Regions from separate parts of the Streptomyces sp. NPDC005485 genome, predicted to be linked through region 2. Evidence: riboswitches for the same ligand, from Rfam matches in the RefSeq annotation. Region 2 holds a riboswitch; each other region holds the start of a gene.
The links. Region 2 has a riboswitch for thiamine pyrophosphate ahead of thiC (phosphomethylpyrimidine synthase ThiC). Riboswitches for the same ligand answer to the same signal wherever they lie in the genome.
Positions count from the first base shown of each region.

Region 1: another riboswitch for thiamine pyrophosphate. It lies ahead of thiO (glycine oxidase ThiO); the one in region 2 lies ahead of thiC (phosphomethylpyrimidine synthase ThiC).
Region 3: another riboswitch for thiamine pyrophosphate. It lies ahead of ABZS97_RS09855 (thiamine ABC transporter substrate-binding protein); the one in region 2 lies ahead of thiC (phosphomethylpyrimidine synthase ThiC).

Region 1 covers NZ_JBEXDZ010000061.1:30,797-37,624, forward strand. Annotated here, with positions in the region: gene ABZS97_RS21520 (deoxyribonuclease IV) at 1-695, opposite strand, end outside; gene pknB (Stk1 family PASTA domain-containing Ser/Thr kinase) at 765-2,717, opposite strand; gene ABZS97_RS21530 (thiazole synthase) at 2,915-3,709, opposite strand; gene thiS (sulfur carrier protein ThiS) at 3,713-3,913, opposite strand; gene thiO (glycine oxidase ThiO) at 3,910-5,106, opposite strand; TPP riboswitch at 5,104-5,215, opposite strand; gene ABZS97_RS21545 (FAD-dependent oxidoreductase) at 5,368-6,594, shown strand; gene ABZS97_RS21550 (Rv2175c family DNA-binding protein) at 6,697-6,828, shown strand, end outside.
Region 2 covers NZ_JBEXDZ010000002.1:22,342-29,169, reverse strand. Annotated here, with positions in the region: gene ABZS97_RS01305 (metallophosphoesterase) at 1-191, shown strand, start outside; gene ABZS97_RS01300 (hypothetical protein) at 374-1,240, shown strand; gene ABZS97_RS01295 (VWA domain-containing protein) at 1,336-2,904, opposite strand; gene thiC (phosphomethylpyrimidine synthase ThiC) at 2,984-4,786, opposite strand; TPP riboswitch at 4,779-4,935, opposite strand; gene ABZS97_RS01285 (YibE/F family protein) at 5,007-6,476, shown strand; gene ABZS97_RS01280 (SsgA family sporulation/cell division regulator) at 6,553-6,828, opposite strand, start outside.
Region 3 covers NZ_JBEXDZ010000020.1:35,281-42,108, reverse strand. Annotated here, with positions in the region: gene frr (ribosome recycling factor) at 131-688, shown strand; gene ABZS97_RS09865 (phosphatidate cytidylyltransferase) at 688-1,833, shown strand; gene rlmN (23S rRNA (adenine(2503)-C(2))-methyltransferase RlmN) at 2,078-3,184, shown strand; TPP riboswitch at 3,209-3,314, shown strand; gene ABZS97_RS09855 (thiamine ABC transporter substrate-binding protein) at 3,394-4,491, shown strand; gene ABZS97_RS09850 (iron ABC transporter permease) at 4,467-6,140, shown strand; gene ABZS97_RS09845 (ABC transporter ATP-binding protein) at 6,141-6,828, shown strand, end outside.

The DNA.
Region 1 (6,828 bases), on a different contig from region 2:
CCGACCACATCCTTGGAGTCGTTGGCGTGGATGAGCTTCAGCCGTCCCTCGCCGACGGTGTCCACCAGCAGGTCGAGGGTCTGATGCATCCCGCTCGGCCCGGTCAGATCGTGGCCGGCGGCGTAGATGTGGCAGGTGTCGAGGCAGACGCCCAGCTTGGGGTGGGCGTCCAGCGCCTCGAAGTAGGGCCCGAAATCCCAGGTGCGCGAGCAGAGCGAGGCGCCCTGCCCGGCGGTCGACTCCAGGAGGAGGTACGGGTCGTCGTCGTGGGTCAGCTCGTCCAGCAGCGGCAGCAGGTACTCACGCACCTGCTTCAGGGCGACCGGGCGGTCCCGGCCGCCGGTGGCGCTTCCGGTGTGCACGACCACACCGAGCGCGCCGATCTCCCGGCCCCGGCGCAGCGAGTGGCGCAGAGACAGGACCGACTGCTCGACGGTGGCCTGGGTGTGCGAGCCGAAGTTGATCAGGTACGGCGCGTGGACGTACGCGGGGATCGACTCGGCGGCGCACGCCGCGCGGAACTCCTCGTCCTGGCGGGGGTTGCCGGGGGGCGTCGCCCAGCCGCGCGGGTTGGCGACGAAGACCTGGACGGTCTCGGCGCCCATCTCGCGTGCGTAGGTCAGGCCGACGGAGTTGAGGCCGCCGGCCACGGGCACATGGCCGCCGACGGGGTTGCGGAGCTGCTTGCTGGTCACCCTTTCAGGGTGTCACGCCCCGTGGGGTGCCCCGGCCACGCGGTCGGCGGCACGGGCACCCCCGGAGACCTACTCGATCTCCAGCGTGATCGTCGACCCCTTGGGGGCCTGTTCGCCGCCGTCCACCGACTGGCCCTTGACCTTGTCCCCGAAGAGGTGGAGCAGACCGCGGTCCTCGTCGACCTTGAAGCCCTTGTCCTCCAGCTCCTGCTTCGCGTCGTCGACGCTCTTGCCCACGACGTCGGGGACCTCGACCATCACCGGGCCCTTGGAGATCGTCAGGGTCACGGTGTCGCCCTCGGCGGCCTGCTTGCCCTCGCCCGGCGACTGCTGGGCGACATCGCCCTTGTCGTACTCCGAATTGACCTGCGCGGAGGCGATCTTGACCTTCAGGCCCTGCTCTTCGAGGTCCGACTTGGCGTCCTCGACGGACTCGCCCGTGACGTCGGGCACGTCCACCGGGCTGCCCTTGCTGACGACGAGCGCGATGGCCGAGCCGGCGTGCCGTGAGATGCCCGCGCCCGGGTCGCTGCTGATGACGTAGCCCTTGAGGACGTCCTCGCTGAACGCACGGGTGACCATGCCCGCCGCCAGCCCGTCCTTCTTCAGCCGGGCCTTGGCCTCGTCGAGCTTGTCGCCCTTCAGGTCGGGCACCTTCACCGTCTCCGGGCCGTCGGAGATGAGCAGCGTCACCGTCGCGTTGTCCCGGATGCGGTCGCCGACCGCGGGATCGGCGTTGATGACGGTGCCGCGCTTGACGACGGTGCTGTACTGGTGCTTGACCTTGACGTCCAGGCCCGCCGACTCCAGCTGGTCCGTGGCCTTCGTCTCGGTCATCGACAACACCGGCGGGACCTTGGTGAACTGGCCGGAGTTGATGTACCAGACACCCGCGCCGACCCCCAGCACCAGCAGCGCCGCGGCGACGATCGCGACCAGTCCGCGCCGGGGGTGCCAGGAGAGCCGGGAGCGCCGTGAAGGCGGCGGCGGAGGCGTCTCGTAGAGGCTGGTCCGCTCGAAGCGGTCGGTGTGCGCGAGCCCGGCCCGGTCCCCGTCGTCCTCGTTGACCGGGAGCGGCCGCGGTACGGACAGCGAGCGCGGGATCACACTCGTACGGTCCTGGGCGTTGTCGTGGCCGATGGCGTTCGCCTTCGGCGGCACGAGGTCCAGCTGCTCGGCGCTCAGCCCGGCTCTCGCGTCCAGGACCTGGGCGAGCAGCGCGACCGCGTCGTGCGGGCGCAGCTCGGGGTTGCGGGCGGTCGCCGTGGCGACCAGCTCGTCGAGGGCATAGGACAGTCCCGGCACGGCGGCCGACGGCGGGGGCACATCCGCGTGCAGGTGCTGGTAGAGCACCTGTGCGGGCGAGCTCCCGGAGTGCGGCTTGTCGCCGGTGAGTATCTCGTAGAGGACGACTCCGCAGGCGTAGACGTCGACGCGGGTGTCGGCCGTGCCGTGCTCGATCTGCTCCGGGGCCAGGTAGGACACGGTGCCGAGGACGGCGCCCGTGGTGTTCGTCACGGTGCCCACGTCCCGTACGAGCCCGAAGTCCGCGACCTTGACCCGGCCGTCGTCCCCTATCAGGACGTTCTCCGGCTTCATGTCACGGTGCACGAACCCGGCGCGGTGCGCGGCGCCGAGCGCGGCGAGGACCGGCTCCAGGATGTCGAGTGCGGCGCGCGGCTGCAGCGCCCCGCGCTCGCGCAGCACGTCGCGCAGGGTGCACCCGGCGACGTACTCCATGGCGAGATAGACGTACGCCCCGTCGGTTCCCTGGTCGAAGACCTGCACCACGTTGGGGTGCGCGAGCCGGGCCACCGACTTGGCCTCGCGGATGAAGCGCTCCACGAAGGAGTGGTCGGCGGCCAGGGTCGGGTGCATCACCTTGAGGGCGAGCACGCGGTCGAGGCGGGTGTCCACGGCCCGGTAGACCGTGGCCATCCCGCCCACCGCGATCCGTGCCTCGACGCGGTAGCGCCCGTCGAGCAGCTGCCCGACCAGCGGGTCCTGAAGGGTCGTGTCCACGCAGGTGAGTGTACGAGCCGACACCGACACGACCACCCGTTAGGGCGATACCGGGGCGGTACTGCAGCCGACCTGTGACGCACGCCTCGGGCCGCTGCTACCGCTGTGGGCACAGCTGTGCGAGATGCCGGTATGCGAGCGGTCGGGGCCGCCCGCCGACATGGACCCGCAGCCGCCGACGGCGCGGACCGCGGCGTTCAGAACGCCGGCCGCTCCGGGTCCAGTCGTGCCATTCCCGTCGCGGGGGAGGACGCCTCGGCGAAGTGCCGCTTGGGGATGCGCCCCGCTCGCCGGGCGAGCCGGCCCGCCTCGACGGCGTGCCGCATCGCCTCCGCCATGAGCACCGGCTCCTGCGCCCGCGTCACGGCGGAGGCGAGCATCACACCGGCGCACCCCAGCTCCATCGCGAGCGCCGCGTCGGACGCCGTGCCCGCCCCGGCGTCCAGGATCACCGGCACGCGCGCGTGCTCCACGATCAGCTGGAAGTTGTGCGGGTTGCGGATGCCGAGCCCGGAGCCGATGGGAGAGCCCAGCGGCATGATCGCGGCGCAGCCGGCGTCCTCCAGCTTCCGCGCGAGGACCGGGTCGTCGTTCGTGTACGGCAGCACGGTGAAGCCGTCGTCCACCAGGGTCTCGGCGGCGTCGAGCAGCTCGATCGGATCCGGCAGCAGGGTGCGCTCGTCGGCGATGACCTCCAGCTTGATCAGACCGGTGCCGAGGGCCTCGCGGGCCAGGCGGGCGGTCAGTACGGCCTCGCCCGCGGTGAAGCAGCCGGCCGTGTTGGGCAGCACCCGGATGCCCAGCTTGTCGAGCACGGAGAGGACCGAGCCGTGTGCCTCGGGGTTCACACGGCGCATCGCGACCGTGGTCAGCTCCGTGCCGGACGCCACCAGCGAGCGCTCCAGGACGTCGAGGCTGGGCGCGCCGCCTGTGCCCATGATGAGGCGGGACGAGAAGGTCCTGCCGCCGAGGACGAAGGGATCGTCGGCCATGGGTCAGCCTCCTTGGACGGCGGTGAGGACTTCGACGCGGTCTCCCTCGCAGAGGGGAGTGGATTTCCACTGCCCGCGCGGGACGACGGTTTCGTTGAGGGCGGCGGCGATCCCGGAGGGAGCCGGGCTGAGTGTCGCGACGAGCGTGTCGAGCGCGGTGCCCTCGGTGAGGTGCTGCCGCTCTCCGTTGACGAAGACGTTCATGCGGGCTGCTCCGTGAGTGCGGTGGTGCGAAAGCGCCGGGGGGTGAAGGGGCGGGCCTCGTCGGGGAGTTCGCCGGTGGCCAGGGCGTGCGCCAGCGCGTCGCCGGTGACGGGCGTGAGCAGGACGCCGTTGCGGTAGTGGCCGGTGGCGAGGAGGAGCCCGGCCAGCTCGGTCGGGCCGAGCAGCGGAGCGTTGTCGGGGGAGCCGGGGCGCAGTCCGGCCCGCGTCTCGGTGAGCGGCAGCTCGGTGATGCCGGGGATCAGCTCGTGGGCGTCGCGCAGCAGCTCGTAGACGCCGCCCGCGGTCACCGTGGTGTCCCAGCCCAGCTCCTCGCTGGTCGCGCCCACGACCAGCTCGCCGTTCTCTCGCGGCACCAGGTAGACGTGGCTGCCGCGCACGACGGCGCGCACGGTCCGGTTCAGGAAGGGCGCGTACTTCCGGGGGACGGTCAGCCGCAGCACCTGCCCCTTCACCGGCCGTACGGGCGGCAGTACGGCGTCGGGGACGCCTGCGAGCTGCCCGCTGAGGCTGCCCGCGGCGAGGACGACCTGCCCGGCAGAGAGCTCGGTGCCGTCCGCGGTGACCACGCCGGTGGCCCGGTCCGCAGCGACGCTCAGCTGCTTGGCCCACGTCCGCCGGAACACCACCCCGGCCCGCTCGCACGCCGTGACCAGCGCTTTCGCGAGCCGCCGGGGGTCGATCTGGTGATCGCCGTCGACGCGGAGTCCGCCGCGTACGCCCGGCGCGAGCATCGGCTCCAGGCGACGGCACTCGCGGCCGCTCAGCCACTCCGACTCCAGCCCCGACCGCTGCTGCAGGGCGTGCAGTTCCCGCAGGTGGGCGCGGTCGTCGGCGTCCAGCGCGACCGCGAGGGTGCCGCAGCGGCGGTAGCCGAGGTCCTGGCCCGTCGCCTCGGTCAGCTCGGCGACGAACGCGGGGTAGCGGCGCGCGGAGGCGAGGTTCAGACCCAGCAGGGTCTGCTCGCCGTAGTGCAGTTCGGTGACGGCGGCCAGCATCCCGGCCGCCACCCGGGCTGCTCCGCCGCCCGGTTCGGGATCCACGACCGCGGTCGCGAAGCCGCGCTGCGCGGCCCGCCAGGCGGTCACCAGACCGATGATCCCGCCCCCCACGACGAGGACGTCTGATGCGTGCGTGCCCGAGGCGCGCGCGGCTGATGTACGTGTAGGCGACATGGGCGTCCAGCCCCTCCCTTCGCCGGCATGACCCGGATCAGGTTCGTACGGTCGGAGGCCGCCAGCCTCCCTCTCAGCCCGGTGCGTCCGGGCTCCCGCGAGTGCTTGTACGTGGGCCACCCTAGCCCGCCGCCCCCGCCTCAGTAAGGGAGCCTCCGCCGGTGGCCTCCGGGAGTCGGGCCGGGGGCGGACGAGTGCTGTGGAACAGGTCACCGAGCACGCCCCCTGACTGACAAACCGTCAGTTGTCTATGGTGATCAGGTGAGCGAGCAGACGCAGGCGCGGGGACATTCGGCACGGCGGGTCGTCGTCGTGGGCGCGGGCATGGCCGGGGTGCAGACCGCGGTCGCCCTGCGGGAACAGGGTTTCACCGGCAGCGTGACGCTGATCGGCGCGGAACCCCATCAGCCCTACGACCGGCCACCGCTGTCCAAGGCCGTCCTGCTCGGCAAGGCCGAGGGCTCCGCCTTCGACGTCGACTTCGAGGCGCTCGGCATCGAACTGCAGCTCGGGCGCGAGGTCGTGGGCGTACGGCCCGTGGACCACGAGCTCGACACCGTCACCGGGCCCGTGCCGTACGACGTTCTGGTCGTCGCCACCGGAGCCGAACCGATCCAGCTGCCGGGCGCCGAGGGCGTGCCCGGCGTCCACCTGCTGCGCACCCTCGACGACGCCGAGCGGCTGCGCCCCGTCCTCGCCCAGCAGCACGACATCGTGGTCGTCGGCGCGGGCTGGATCGGCGCCGAGTTCGCCACGGCCGCCCGCGAGGCGGGGTGCGCGGTGACCGTCGTCGAGGCCGCCGACCGGCCGCTCGCCGGTGCCCTGCCGGCGGAGGTGGCCGCGCCCATGGCGGCCTGGTACGCGGACAGCGGGGCCGAACTGCGCACCCACGCGCGCGTGGAGCGCATCGAGGCGGGCGCGGTGGTGCTCGACGACGGCTCACGGGTCCCCGCGGGCGCCGTCGTCGTCGGCATCGGAGCGCGCCCGGCCACCGCCTGGCTCACCGGCTCCGGCATCGAGCTGGGCGCCCATCGCGAGATCGTCGCCGACGACCACCTGCGCACCTCCGTGCAGGACATCTACGCGGTCGGCGACTGCGCTTCCTTCCCTTCGGGAAGGTACGAGGGGCGTCTGCTGGTCCACCACTGGGACAACGCGCTCCAGGGTCCGCGCACGGTGGCGGCGAACATCATCGGCGAGTCCCCGACGGCGTACGACCCGGTGCCGTACTTCTGGTCCGAGCAGTTCGGCCGCTTCGTCCAGTACGTCGGCCACCACGAGGCCGCCGACACGACGGTGTGGCGCGGCGACCCCTCGGCACCGGCCTGGACGGTCTGCTGGCTTCGCGACGGCCGGCTCGTCGCCCTCCTGGCGGTCGGCCGCCCCCGCGACCTGGCCCAGGGACGCCGGCTGATCGAGGCGGGCACTCCGATGGACCCGGAGCTGCTGCCCGATCCGTCGCGGCCGCTGAAGGCGGCGGCGGTGTAGTCGGCGGAGTTTTCCGTCGGGACAGCGGTGAGGGGCACTCCGTCGGCCCAGGTCGGACGGCCCCGGCTTCCGAGTGTCAGTCCGGGATGGCAGGCTTGTCCCGTGACCGAGATTGACGCAAAGACCGATGCTCTCGTCCCTGCCTGGCTCACCCTGCCCGACATCGCCGAACAGTTCGGCGTAGAGGTGACCCGAGTCCGGCAGCTGGTCAAGGAGGGCCAGGTGATCGCCGTA
Region 2 (6,828 bases):
CCCGTATCGTGCATGGTCACAGCCCCATTCCCTACCTTCTGGGCGAAGTCGGCTCCGAGGACGGCGAGGACGACGCGGGCCCCGTGGTCGAAGGACCCCACGTCTACGCCGACGGTCTGGCCATCGCCATGGACGGCGGAGTGACCATGGCCGGAAAACTGCTGGTCCAGCACCTTCCGCTGGATAGCTGAGCTCTCAACGGGCAGGCGTCCCGCCACGAAGGACTTCGCTGGCCAGAGGGCAATTTCCGGAAACCCCCTGTCACCGCGTGCCGTCACCGCTCTACCATCGGCTTATCCGTAGCAGGCTCCCCTCCGTTTCTGCCCGACGGCTCGTCAGCGTGCGAGCCCCAAGCCCTACGGAGCATCGGGGGATGCAGATGAACAGCGTTCCGCAGCACCTGCTGAGCGAGGACCGCCAGGAATACGAGCGGATCCTCGATGAGGCGCTGCGCTCCGCCCCACACCGCCCGGAACTGGCCGCTGTGGGACAGCGGCTCAACCCCGAACAACTGCGCACCATGGCGCTCAACGCCACCGTGCTGATCACGGCGGCCGCGACGACGGAGTACCAGCACTACGTGAAGGTCCGTGAGGAACTGCGCCAGCCGGCGCAGTCCCCCTCCACCGTGAGCGAGGAGACCGGTTCCGCGGAGCCGGGCACGGCCGCGGTGGGGCTCGCCACCACCATGGGAGAAGTCGGCGAAACCGCCGGGGCCGGCGCCATCGCCGTCGTCGCGGTGCTCGCTCCCCTGCTCGCCGGCACCGCCGCGGTGATCTTCCTGCTCGTGGGCTACATCCTGAAGATGCTCGACCCCGAGCCGACCATCGCCAAGACCCTCCTCACCACGGGATGGGTCTTCGGCGCCATCACCGCGGCCGCCATCCTGGTCGCCGCGGTCGGACTGCTGCTGACGGCGCTGCGCAACAGCTCCTCCTCGCTCCAGGCCGGAGCGCGCGGCGAGTTGTACGAGGAGGTGGCCCGGGCCAGGGAAGCCTGGCACGACGCCCTGCTGGAGCGCGGCATCCTGCCGTTCCTCCGGGAGGCACTCGCCGATCCGGGCTCGGCAGCACTGGGACGCCGTCCTTCACCGGCGCCCAGCCGGATACCGCAACTCGGCTACGACCGGCCGGGGTTCAGCAGCCCCGACGGCGGGCCCGCGGCAGGTCCGCGCCCGAGCTTCTCCAGCCCGGACTTCACCAGCCCGGACTTCGGGGGGCCCGAGCACCAGCCGGAGTAACGCCCGGAGGCCGGGCCCGCATCCCATGAACGCGGGCCCGACTTCCGGCATGCGCGGCTACGGGGACAGGAGATACGCGCTACCGAGCGGCGGGTTCACACGATGCCCAGGTGCCGCGCCGCGGTGATCCAGGACGGGAACTCGGACAGAAGCCGGTCGTACAGCTCCGGGTCCGGGACGGTGCTGATGTCGTCCACCGCGAAGAAGCCGACGTTGTCGACGCGGCGGCCGGGCAGAGTGTCGAACCGTTCGAGTACGCCGTAGTTGGACCGCCCCAGTCCCACGAACTGCCAGAAGATCGGCTCCTCGACCGCTTCGCGCAGTTCCTTCTCGATCTCCTTGTTGCGGTAGACCCCTCCGTCGGAGAAGAACAGCACCAGCGTGGGATCGACAGCCGGATTCTCCCGTACATACGTGCGAACTTCGGCGATCACCTTCTGTTCCTCGTTCTGGATGCCCACCGCCCGCATGTCCACCTGACCGGGCAACAGCCCCTTCTTCGGCTTCTTGCGGCGGAAGAGGCTCAGCTCGCCGACCCGTACGTGGAGCTCCAGCCACTCCGGGAGTTCACCGAGGGTCAGGTCCGGCAGGCGCGCCGGGCTGGAGGCGAACGTCCACGCCTGCATCACCCCGTCGTCGTCCAACTGGGCGGAGACCGCCGCCATCCGCTCCACCACGTCCACGACGACACCCTTCGAGTACAGGAACGACATGGAGCCCGAGGCATCGAGAACCAGGAGGACCCGCGCCGTCACCCCTGCCGCACCGTGCTTCCTCAGACTGACCGCCACGTGCTCCTTGCGCAGGGAGAGCCGCTTGCGCATGTCGACGGGCAGCCGCTCCTCACCCTTGCTGAGGCGCCGGGCGGAGGCAGAGACGGGGACGGGGGGTGCCGGTTGCGATACGGGACTGGAAGGCGCCGGAGGTGTGGGAGGCATGGGCGGGGCTGTTGGTGGGGCTGCAGCCGGAGCTGACGGCGCGGCGCCGGGCGGAGACGCCGGGACGACCGTCTGCGCAGCCCCCGCGGCCCCAGTGACGCCGACGGCACCCTGCGCCGTCCCAGTCCCAGTCCCAGTCCCAGTCGCAGCCCCAGTCGCAGCCCCAGTCGCAGCCCCAGTCCCCGTGTCCGTCTCCTCGTCGACGCTGATGCCGAAGTCGGTGGCGAGGCCCGCGAGTCCGGACGCGTACCCCTGCCCGACCGCACGGAACTTCCACCGGCCCGCACGCAGATACAGCTCGCCTCCGATGAACGCCGTCTCCGTCGTGGCCTCCATCTCGAAGCGCGCGATCTCCTCCTGCGTCCCGGCGTCGAGCAGCCTCAGCGTCAGCCCGGCGAGGTCGCCGAAAGTCCCGCCGTCGGCCGAGGCGCCCAGGACGACCCGCTCGATCCCCGGCTCCAGGTCCGACAGGTCCACCTCGACCGTGTCCGTCGTCGCCCCGGCGGCCCACTGCTTACCGAGATGCCGTACGGCGCCGGAGGCGTGCTGCGGCTGGTTGTAGAAGACGAAGTCGCCGTCGTCCCGCACCCGTCCGTCGGCGCCGAGCAGCAGCGCCGAGGCATCGGCGTCCGGCGCACCGGCTCCCCCGGACCAGCCGAGCACGGCCTGCACTGCGGCGGCGTCAACCGGCAGGTTGCCGCCCTTGCTCATCAAGGTCGGTGTCATGCGCCCAGTCTGCCCACAGAACCCGGCCCCGGCTCCGTCCGCTGCACATTGCGGCGCAGCGGACGGCTCCGGCCGGGCCTCAGTCCGCCAGCGGCAGATAGACCCGGTTGCCCGCGGCCGCGAACTCCTTCGACTTCTGGGCCATGCCCTCCTCGATCTCCGTCTTCGTGCCTCCGTGCTCACGGCGGATGTCCTGCGAGATCTTCATGGAGCAGAACTTCGGGCCGCACATGGAGCAGAAGTGGGCCGTCTTGGCGGGTTCGGCCGGGAGGGTCTCGTCGTGGAACTCCCGTGCCGTGTCCGGGTCGAGAGCCAGGTTGAACTGGTCGTCCCAGCGGAACTCGAAGCGTGCGTCGGACAGCGCGTCGTCCCACTCCTGCGCACCTGGGTGCCCCTTGGCGAGGTCGGCTGCGTGGGCGGCGATCTTGTAGGTGATGACGCCGGTCTTGACGTCGTCACGGTTGGGCAGGCCCAAGTGCTCCTTGGGCGTGACGTAGCAGAGCATGGCCGTGCCCCACCAGGCGATCATCGCGGCACCGATGCCGGAGGTGATGTGGTCGTACGCCGGCGCGACGTCCGTCGTCAGCGGGCCGAGCGTATAGAACGGAGCTTCATCACAGATCTCCTGCTGAAGGTCGATGTTCTCCTTGATCTTGTGCATCGGGACATGTCCCGGGCCTTCGATCATGGTCTGAACATTGAAACGCTTCGCGATCGTGTTGAGTTCCCCGAGCGTCCGCAGCTCCGCGAACTGCGCCTCGTCGTTGGCGTCCGCGATCGATCCCGGCCGCAGACCGTCGCCGAGCGAGTACGTGACGTCGTAGGCGGCGAGGATCTCGCAGAGTTCCTCGAAGTTCTCGTAGAGGAACGACTCCTTGTGGTGCGCGAGGCACCAGGCCGCCATGATCGAGCCGCCGCGCGAGACGATTCCGGTCTTGCGGTTGGCGGTGAGCGGCACGTACGCGAGGCGCACTCCGGCGTGGACCGTCATGTAGTCCACGCCCTGCTCGGCCTGTTCGATGACCGTGTCCTTGTAGATCTCCCAGGTCAGCTCCTCGGCGCGGCCGTCGACCTTCTCCAGTGCCTGGTAGAGCGGCACGGTGCCGATGGGGACGGGGGAGTTGCGCAGGACCCACTCGCGCGTGGTGTGGATGTTGCGGCCGGTGGACAGGTCCATGACCGTGTCGGCGCCCCACTTGGTCGCCCAGGTCATTTTGTCCACCTCCTCCTCGATGGAGGAAGTGACCGCCGAATTGCCGATGTTGGCGTTGACCTTCACCAGGAACCGCTTGCCGATGATCATCGGCTCGATCTCCGGGTGGTTGACGTTCGCCGGCAGGACCGCGCGACCCGCCGCGATCTCCTCGCGGACGACCTCCGGATCGACGTTCTCGCGGACCGCCACGAACTCCATCTCGGGTGTGATCTCCCCGCGCCGGGCGTACGCGAGTTGCGTCACCGCCTGTCCGTCCCGGCCCCGGCGCGGCTGGCGCGGCCTCCCCGGGAAGACCGCGTCGAGGTTCCTGAGTCCCCCGCGCGGCGAGGTGTGCTTGATCCCGTCGTCCTCGGGACGGACGGGGCGGCCCGCGTACTCCTCGGTGTCGCCGCGGGCGATGATCCAGTTCTCGCGCACGGGTGCCAGGCCCCGGCGTACGTCGGTCTCGACGGTCGGATCGGTGTACGGGCCGGAGGTGTCGTACAGCGTGACCGACTGCCCGTTGGTGAGGTGCACCTGACGAACCGGCACCCGCAGGTCGGGGCGCGAACCCTCGACGTACCCCTTGTGCCAGCCGATGGACTTCCCGACCTCGCCGCTTTCGGCAGGGGCGAGCGCCCCGTCCGTCTGGCTGGAGGCAGGCGTGCGTACGTCCTTGTTGGTCATGAGACCTACTCCCTACGCCGGCATTACCCGGTAACAGGTTCGGCGGTCGACGCAGCGGCTTCCGTCCGCCGATGTTTCATGTGAAACATCGCTGGGACGAAGGTCAGCGCCCTCTCAGCCCGGTGCTCCGAGCTCCCGCGTGTGCAAAGGTGCCTCCACGCTAGCGTCATATCTGGCGCGCTGAACAGAGGGCCCCTCCCGTTCTTGCGATGATCGGCCCGTGACCACGATGCAGCAGCCCCCGTTTTCGCCGCCCGATCCGCCCCCCGGCCATGGTCCCGGCGACGCGCACGGCCATGGTCAGGGCGGAGGCCCCGGCCCAGGCGGAGGCCACGGTGACGGGCACGGTCAGGGACCTGGTGGCGGGCACGGCTCCGGCCACTCGCACAGTCACAGCCATGGACCGGCCGCCCCCGTCTCCCGGCACCTGCGCAAGGTCATCGCCGCGATCCTGATCCCGTTCGGCGTCGCGGTCGTGGTCGGTTTGGCGGTGCTCTGGCCGGGCGGCGCTCCCTCCCACGAGCGCACCGGCGTCGGATTCGACCGGCAGACCCAGCAGGCCACGGTCACCGTGGTCGACAAGGTGGACTGCAAGTCCGTGAACGCCTCCGGGGAAACCCCGACCGGCGACACCTCCACCGCCGAGGGCTCGTCGGCGCGGCAGCAGGCTACCGGTGACTGCAAGAAGGCGACGATCCGGATCGACACCGGCAAGGACAAGGGCCGTACGTTCACGGAGATCGTCCAGCCGGACCAGTCGCGGCAGTTGCACGAGGGCGAGAAGGTCATGGTCGCCTACGAGCCCTCCGCTCCCAAGAACCTGCAGTACTCGGTCACCGACGTGAACCGGAAGTTCCCCATGGCGCTGCTCGCCGGGATCTTCGCGCTGGCCGTCGTGGTGGTGGGCCGTCTGCGCGGTGTCATGGCGCTCGTCGCACTGGCCGTCAGCTTCATGATCCTGACGTTCTTCATCCTCCCCGCGATTCTGCAGGGCTCGAATCCGCTGGTCGTGGCGGTGGTCGGGGCCAGTGCCATCATGCTGATCGCGCTCTACGTGTGCCATGGCCTGTCAGCCCGTACGTCGGTCGCCGTACTCGGCACGCTGCTCTCGCTGCTGCTGATCGGCATCCTCGGCTCGGGGTTCATCGACTGGGCCGCGCTGACCGGCAACACGGACGACAACACCGGACTGATCCATGGTCTGTACCCGTCCATCGACATGAGCGGTCTGCTGCTCGCCGGCGTCATCATCGGCTCGCTCGGTGTGCTCGACGATGTGACGGTGACCCAGACGTCGGCGGTCTGGGAACTGCACGAGGCCAATCCGACATTGGGCTGGCGCGGTCTGTACCGCGCGGGCATCCGGATCGGCCGCGACCACATCGCCTCGGTCGTCAACACACTCGTCCTGGCCTACGCGGGCGCCGCCCTGCCGTTGCTGCTGCTCTTCTCGATCGCTCAGAGCAGTGTGGGTACGGTCGCCAACAGCGAACTGGTCGCCGAGGAGATCGTGCGCACGCTGGTGGGCTCGATCGGGCTGGTCGCCTCGGTGCCGGTGACCACCGCGCTGGCCGCCCTGGTGGTCTCGGCGGACCGCCCGGGAGGGACGGACACACCGGCCCCCGCGTCGGCGCCGACGAGTGCCCGGCCGGCGGTGCGGGGCGGCAAGGGCCGCCGCCGCAAGCACTGAAGCCGGAGGGCACCGCCCGGAAGCCTTGCACCCCGCGGGTGGCGAAGCGTTACTCCACCGTCCGCGAGGCGGGCCGTCAGCCTGCGCTCTGCTCCTCCGCCAGGATGCGGTGCAGGGCCTGGTCGAGGTGGGTGTCGAAGTCGGCGAGGGAACGCTCCTGCCCCAGCGGGACCAACTTGTCCGTGCGGTCGAGGAACGCCACGAGCGGTGCCGCACCCGACCGGAACAGCGCCTGGTCGCGGCCCACCTGAAGCCGGATCAGCACCTCGCCGAACGCCTCCGGGTCGGCAGGTTCGATGTGCACATCGCCGTCGCCGCACGGCCGGCCGACTCCGTCGATCAGCAGCTCACG
Region 3 (6,828 bases), on a different contig from region 2:
TCGGGGGACGGACCCTGACCGGGGGATGGACAATGTCCTGCCGGTCGGGAACCGTGCAGGAACAAGACGCGACGCAGCCGGCCGCCACCCACCGGAAGCCGGGCCTACTCAAGACACGCAGGAGCAAGTGGTGATCGAAGAGACCCTCCTCGAGGCCGAGGAGAAGATGGAGAAGGCGGTCGTGGTCGCCAAGGACGACTTCGCCGCTATCCGCACAGGCCGTGCGCACCCGGCGATGTTCAACAAGATCGTGGCCGACTACTACGGCGCGCTGACACCGATCAACCAGCTGGCCTCGTTCGCGGTGCCGGAGCCGCGCATGGCCGTGGTGACCCCGTTCGACAAGACCGCGCTGCGCAACATCGAGCAGGCGATCCGCGACTCCGACCTGGGCGTCAACCCCAGCAATGACGGCAGCCTCATCCGAGTGGTCTTCCCGGAGCTGACCGAGGAGCGCCGCAGGGACTACATCAAGGTCGCCAAGACCAAGGGTGAGGACGCCAAGGTCTCGATCCGCTCCGTGCGCCGCAAGGCCAAGGACACCATCGACAAGATGATCAAGGACGGCGAGGTCGGCGAGGACGAGGGCCGCCGCGCCGAGAAGGAGCTCGACGACACCACGGCGAAGTACGTCGCCCAGGTGGACGAGCTCCTCAAGCACAAGGAAGCTGAGCTTCTCGAGGTCTGATGAACGACTCTTCCTGGGGAGCACCGCCAAAAGCCGGGTACTGGGGGCCGTCCGACCAGGGGCCTGTCCAGGGGGCTGCCCCGGCGGGTCCCACCTACGATGGGCATGAAGCCCAGCAGACTCGCCCCATGCCCATCGTGCCCGACGTACCCGCACATGGCGGAGACCAGGATGGCGACCGGGGGGCCGCTCGGCTGAGTGGCCCCCCGTTCCGCGACGACAGCCCGTTCACAGCGCCGGTGCCCTTCGGGACCCCGTCGCACAATCCGCAGAGCCCGCAGGAGCCCATGCCCAGCGCCGCCCCCCAGCCCGTCCCCGCACCTCAGAAGAAGAGTGCGGGACGCGACCTGGGCGCGGCCATAGGAGTGGGCGTCGGGCTCGGCGCGGTGATCGTCGCATCCCTGTTCGTCGTCAAGGCCGTCTTCATCGGCGTGATAGCGGTCGCCGTGGTCGTGGGCCTGTGGGAGCTCACCTCGCGGCTGGAGGAGCGCAAGGGCATCAAGGCGCCCCTCGTCCCGCTGGCGGTCGGTGGCGCGGCGATGGTCGTCGCCGGATACGTCCGGGGCACCGAGGGCGCGTGGGTGGCGATGGCACTCACCGCACTGGCCGTCCTGGTCTGGCGCATGACGGAACCGCCCGAGGGTTACCTCAGGGATGTCACGGCGGGGGTCTTCGCGGCCTTCTACGTGCCGTTCCTGGCCACCTTCGTCGCGCTGATGCTCACGGCCGACGACGGGCCGCGCCGCGTCCTGACGTTCCTGCTGCTGACCGTGGTCAGCGACACCGGCGCGTACGCGATCGGCTGGCGCTTCGGCAAGCACAAGCTCGCCCCGCGCATCAGCCCCGGCAAGACCCGCGAGGGTCTGTTCGGCGCGGTCTCCTTCGCGATGGTCGCGGGCGCACTGTGCATGCACTTCCTGATCGACGACGGCACCTGGTGGCAGGGTCTGATCGTCGGCTTCGCGGTCGCGGTCAGCGCCACGCTCGGTGACCTCGGCGAGTCCATGATCAAGCGTGACCTGGGCATCAAGGACATGGGCACGCTGCTCCCGGGCCACGGCGGCATCATGGACCGGCTGGACTCGCTGCTGCCCACGGCCCCGGTGGTCTGGCTGCTTCTCGTCCTCTTCGTCGGCTCCGGCTGACCCACGGGTCCGCTGGTGCGGGGCCCGCTGTCCACCGGACGGCGGGCCCTTCGTCCATGTCCCTCGGGTTTTTCAACGGGGGATGATCTGCGTGGGAGCGATGCTTTTCAATCGGCTTCCTCCTCGGCGCCGCCGTCCTGCCCCTGGCCCGCCGACTGCCGCACCGGGTGTCGCCGGGCCTTTCGAGGGCCCCGGAGGCGACGGCCGCAGGTCACGCCAATTGATCTGCGACACTGGTACAGCCATGCCTAAGCCCGGAGAACTCACATTCGTCGCCCCCCGCGGAGCCAAGAAGCCGCCGCGGCACCTTGCCGATCTCACGCCCGCCGAGCGTAAAGAGGCGGTTGCCGCGATCGGTGAGAAGCCGTTTCGCGCCAAGCAGCTGTCGCAGCACTACTTCGCGCGGTACGCGCACGACCCCGCGGAGTGGACGGACATTCCGGCCGCCTCGCGCGGGAAGCTCCAGGAGGCGCTGCTGCCGGAGCTGATGTCGGTCGTGCGGCACATCAGCTGTGACGACGACACCACCCGCAAGACCCTGTGGAAGCTCTTCGACGGGACACTCGTCGAGTCCGTGCTGATGCGGTACCCGGACCGGGTCACCATGTGCATCAGCTCGCAGGCCGGATGCGGCATGAACTGCCCGTTCTGCGCCACCGGCCAGGCCGGTCTCGACCGCAACCTGTCCACCGGCGAGATCGTCCACCAGATCGTGGACGGGATGCGCGCCCTCAGGGACGGCGAGATTCCGGGCGGTCCGGCGCGGCTGAGCAACATCGTGTTCATGGGCATGGGGGAGCCGCTCGCCAACTACAAGCGGGTCGTCCAGTCCATCCGTGCCCTCACCGACCCCGAGCCCGATGGACTCGGGCTGTCGCAGCGCGGCATCACCGTCTCCACCGTCGGGCTGGTGCCGGCCATCCACCGGTTCGCCGACGAGGACTTCAAGTGCCGCCTCGCGATCTCGCTGCACGCGCCGGACGACGAGCTGCGCGACACCCTCGTCCCCGTGAACACGCGGTGGAAGGTGCGCGAGGTGCTGGACGCCGGATGGGAGTACGCCGCCAAGTCGGGACGCCGGCTCTCCATCGAGTACGCCCTCATCCGCGACATCAACGACCAGGCGTGGCGCGGTGACCGTCTCGGCCGGCTCCTGCGGGGCAAGCCGGTGCATGTGAACCTGATCCCGCTGAACCCCACACCCGGCTCCAAGTGGACGGCCTCGCGGCCCGAGGACGAGAAGGCGTTCGTCGAGGCCATCGCGGCGCACGGCGTGCCGGTCACCGTCCGGGACACCCGCGGCCAGGAGATCGACGGGGCGTGCGGACAGCTCGCTGCCAGCGAGCGGTAGTCTGATCCGCGTACGTACATCTTCATATTCCGACAGGGGAGCGCCACAGCGCTGAGAGTGCGGGACAGACCGCAGACCCTCTGAACCTTGCCCAGGTCATTCTGGGTAGGAAGTTCGGTCATCACTCAAGCTGTTGCGCCCTGCCCGGGAACTCTCAGAGGTTCCCGGGCAGGGCCGCGTCTCTTCCTGGTCACTCCAGGAGGAATCCAGTGAGCACCACCATCAGCAGGATCACGGCAGTGGTCGCGGCGGCCGGACTCGGCATCGTCACGCTGTCCGCCTGCGGCTCGTCCGACTCCGCTTCCGCCGGCGGCGGGGGCGCCGCCTCCAAGACCGTGACGCTCGTCAGCCACGACTCCTTCGTCTACTCCAAGGCCGTACTGAAGGCGTTCGAGAAGGAGTCCGGCTACAAGGTCAAGGTCCTCAAGGACGGCGACGCCGGGCAGGCCGTCAACAAGGCGATCCTCACCAAGGACAACCCCCAGGGCGACGTCTTCTTCGGCGTCGACAACACCCTGCTCTCCCGGGCCCTCGACAACGGGCTGTTCCAGTCCTACGAGGCCAAGGGCGCCGGCACGATCAAGTCCGAGTACCTGGTCGACCAGGACAGGCACCGGGTCACGCCCATCGACTCGGGCGACATCTGCGTCAACTACGACAAGGCCTGGTTCAGCGAGCACAAGCTGACACCGCCGGCCTCGCTCGACGACCTGATCAAGCCCGCGTACAGGAACCTGCTCGTCACGGAGAACGCCTCCACCTCCTCGCCCGGCCTCGGTTTCCTGCTCGGGAGTGCCGCGCGGTACGGCGACGACGGGTGGCAGGGCTACTGGAAGAAGCTCAGGGTGAACGGCGTGAAGGTCGTCGACGGCTGGGAGCAGGCGTACAACGACGAGTTCTCCGGCTCCGCGGGCGGCAAGAAGGCCAAGGCCGACCGGCCCCTGGTCGTCTCGTACGCCTCCTCGCCGCCCGCCGAGGTGATCTACGGCGACCCGAAGCCGAAGACCGCGCCGACCGGGGTCGCGGCCGGCACCTGCTTCCGCCAGGTCGAGTACGCGGGCCTGCTGAGCAACGCCGGGAACGCCAAGGGCGGCAAGGCGCTCATCGACTTCCTGATCACCAAGAAGTTCCAGGAGGACATGCCGCTCAACATGTTCGTCTACCCCGTGGTCGAGGGGGCGCAGGTGCCCGCCGAGTTCACGAAGTACGGCCCGGCGGCCAAGGACCCCGAGACCATGGCCCCCGCCAGGATCGCCGCCAACCGTGACCAGTGGGTCAAGTCGTGGACCTCGCTCGTACTGAAGTAGCGCCCCGGCCCCGGAAAGACCTCCGGGGGAGCGCGGCGCGGCTCGGTCTGATGGCCGTGCCCGTCGCGTTCTTCGGGGTCTTCTTCGCCTATCCCGTCGCCGCGATCGTCGCACGCGGCCTCAAGGTCGACGGGGTCTGGCGGTGGGGGCGGATCGGGGACGTCCTCATGCAGTCCGACATCCGGCACGTCCTGTGGTTCACCACCTGGCAGGCGCTCGTGTCGACGGCGCTCACGCTGCTGATCGCACTCCCCGGCGCATATGTCTTCGCGCGCTTCGATTTCAGGGGCAAGCAGATCCTGCGGGCCGTGGTCACCGTTCCGTTCGTGCTGCCGACCGTTGTCGTCGGTACGGCGTTCCTGGCGCTCGTCGGCCGCCGCGGACTGCTCGACGAGCTGTGGGGTCTGCGGCTGGACACCACCGTGTGGGCGATCCTGCTCGCGCACGTGTTCTTCAACTACGCGGTCGTCGTACGGACCGTCGGCGGCCTGTGGGCGCAGCTCGATCCGCGGCAGGAGGAGGCCGCCCGGATGCTGGGCGCCTCGCGGTTCGCGGCCTGGCGGAAGGTGACGCTTCCGGCGCTGGGCCCGGCCGTGGCCGCGGCCGCGCTCATGGTCTTCCTCTTCACCTTCACCTCCTTCGGTGTGGTGCAGATCCTCGGCGGCCCCACCTTCTCCACGCTCGAAGTCGAGATCTACCGGCAGACCTCCGAGATCTTCGACCTCTCCACGGCCGCGGTGCTGACGATCATCCAGTTCGCGGCCGTCGGCGCGATCCTCGCCGTGCACGCCCGGACCGTACGGCGCCGGGAGAGCGCCCTGCGCCTGGTGGACGCCTCCGTGACCGCCCGGCGGCCGCGCGGGGCCGGGCAGTGGGCCCTGCTCGCGGGGGTGCTGGTGAGCATCGCCGTGCTGCTGGTGCTGCCGCTCGCCGTGCTCGTCCAACGGTCGCTGGACGCACCGGGGTTCACGTACTACAAGGCGCTCACGCGTGACGACGGCGGGATCTTCCTGGTCGCGCCGATCGAGGCGATCGGCAACTCGCTGCGGTACGCGCTCGCCGCCACCGTCATCGCCGTCCTGATCGGGGGCTTGGCGGCTGCCGCCCTCACCCGGCGGGCAGGGCGCCTCGTGCGCGGTTTCGACGCGCTGCTGATGCTGCCGTTGGGCGTCTCCGCGGTGACGGTCGGCTTCGGGTTCCTGATCGCGCTGGACGAGCCGCCGTTGAACCTGCGCAGCTCGTGGCTGCTCGTGCCGCTCGCGCAGGCGCTGGTCGGCGTCCCCTTCGTCGTCCGCACCATGCTGCCCGTCCTGCGGGCCGTGGACGGGCGGCTGCGGGAGGCCGCCGCGGTGCTCGGGGCGTCGCCGTGGCGGGTGTGGCGCGAGGTGGACCTGCCGATGGTGCGCAGGGCGCTGCTGGTCGCGGCCGGGTTCGCGTTCGCCGTGTCGCTGGGCGAGTTCGGGGCGACCGTCTTCATCGCGCGGCCGGACAATCCGACGCTGCCGGTCGCCGTGGCCCGGCTGCTGGGCCGCGCGGGTGATCTCAACTACGGCCAGGCGATGGCGCTTTCGACGATCCTGATGGCGGTGTGCGCGGTGGCACTGCTGCTCCTGGAACGCGTCCGCACCACTTCGACCGGGGAGTTCTAGATGCTGCTGAGCCTTCAGGACGCGACCGTGCGCTTCGGCGGGCGGGCCGTGCTCGACGCCGTCGACCTGGACGTCGCCGAGCACGAGATCGTGTGCGTGCTCGGGCCGAGCGGCAGCGGCAAGTCGACACTCCTGCGGGCCGTGGCCGGGCTTCAGCCCCTCGACGCGGGGCGGGTGCGGCTGGGCGGCCGGGAGATGAACGGCGTGCCCGCGCACAAGCGGGGCGTCGGCCTGATGTTCCAGGACCACCAGCTCTTCCCGCAGCGGGACGTCGGCGGCAACGTCGCCTTCGGGCTGCGCATGCACGGCGCGTCGAAGGATGAACAGGCCCTGCGGGTGCGGGAGTTGCTGGATCTCGTCGGGCTGCCGGGTGCGCACAGGCGTGCCGTCGCCGCGCTCTCCGGCGGCGAGCAGCAGCGGGTCGCGCTGGCCCGCGCGCTGGCGCCGCGCCCCCGCCTGCTGATGCTCGACGAACCGCTCGGCCAGCTCGACCGCTCGCTGCGCGAACGCCTTGTCGTCGAACTACGGGAGTTGTTCGGCGAGTTGGGCACCACAGTGCTCGCCGTCACGCACGACCAGGGCGAGGCGTTCGCGCTCGCCGACCGCGTCGTGGTGATGCGCGACGGGCGGATCGCCCAGTCGGGTACGCCCCTTGAGGTCTGGCAGCACCCGGCGGACGAGTTCGTGG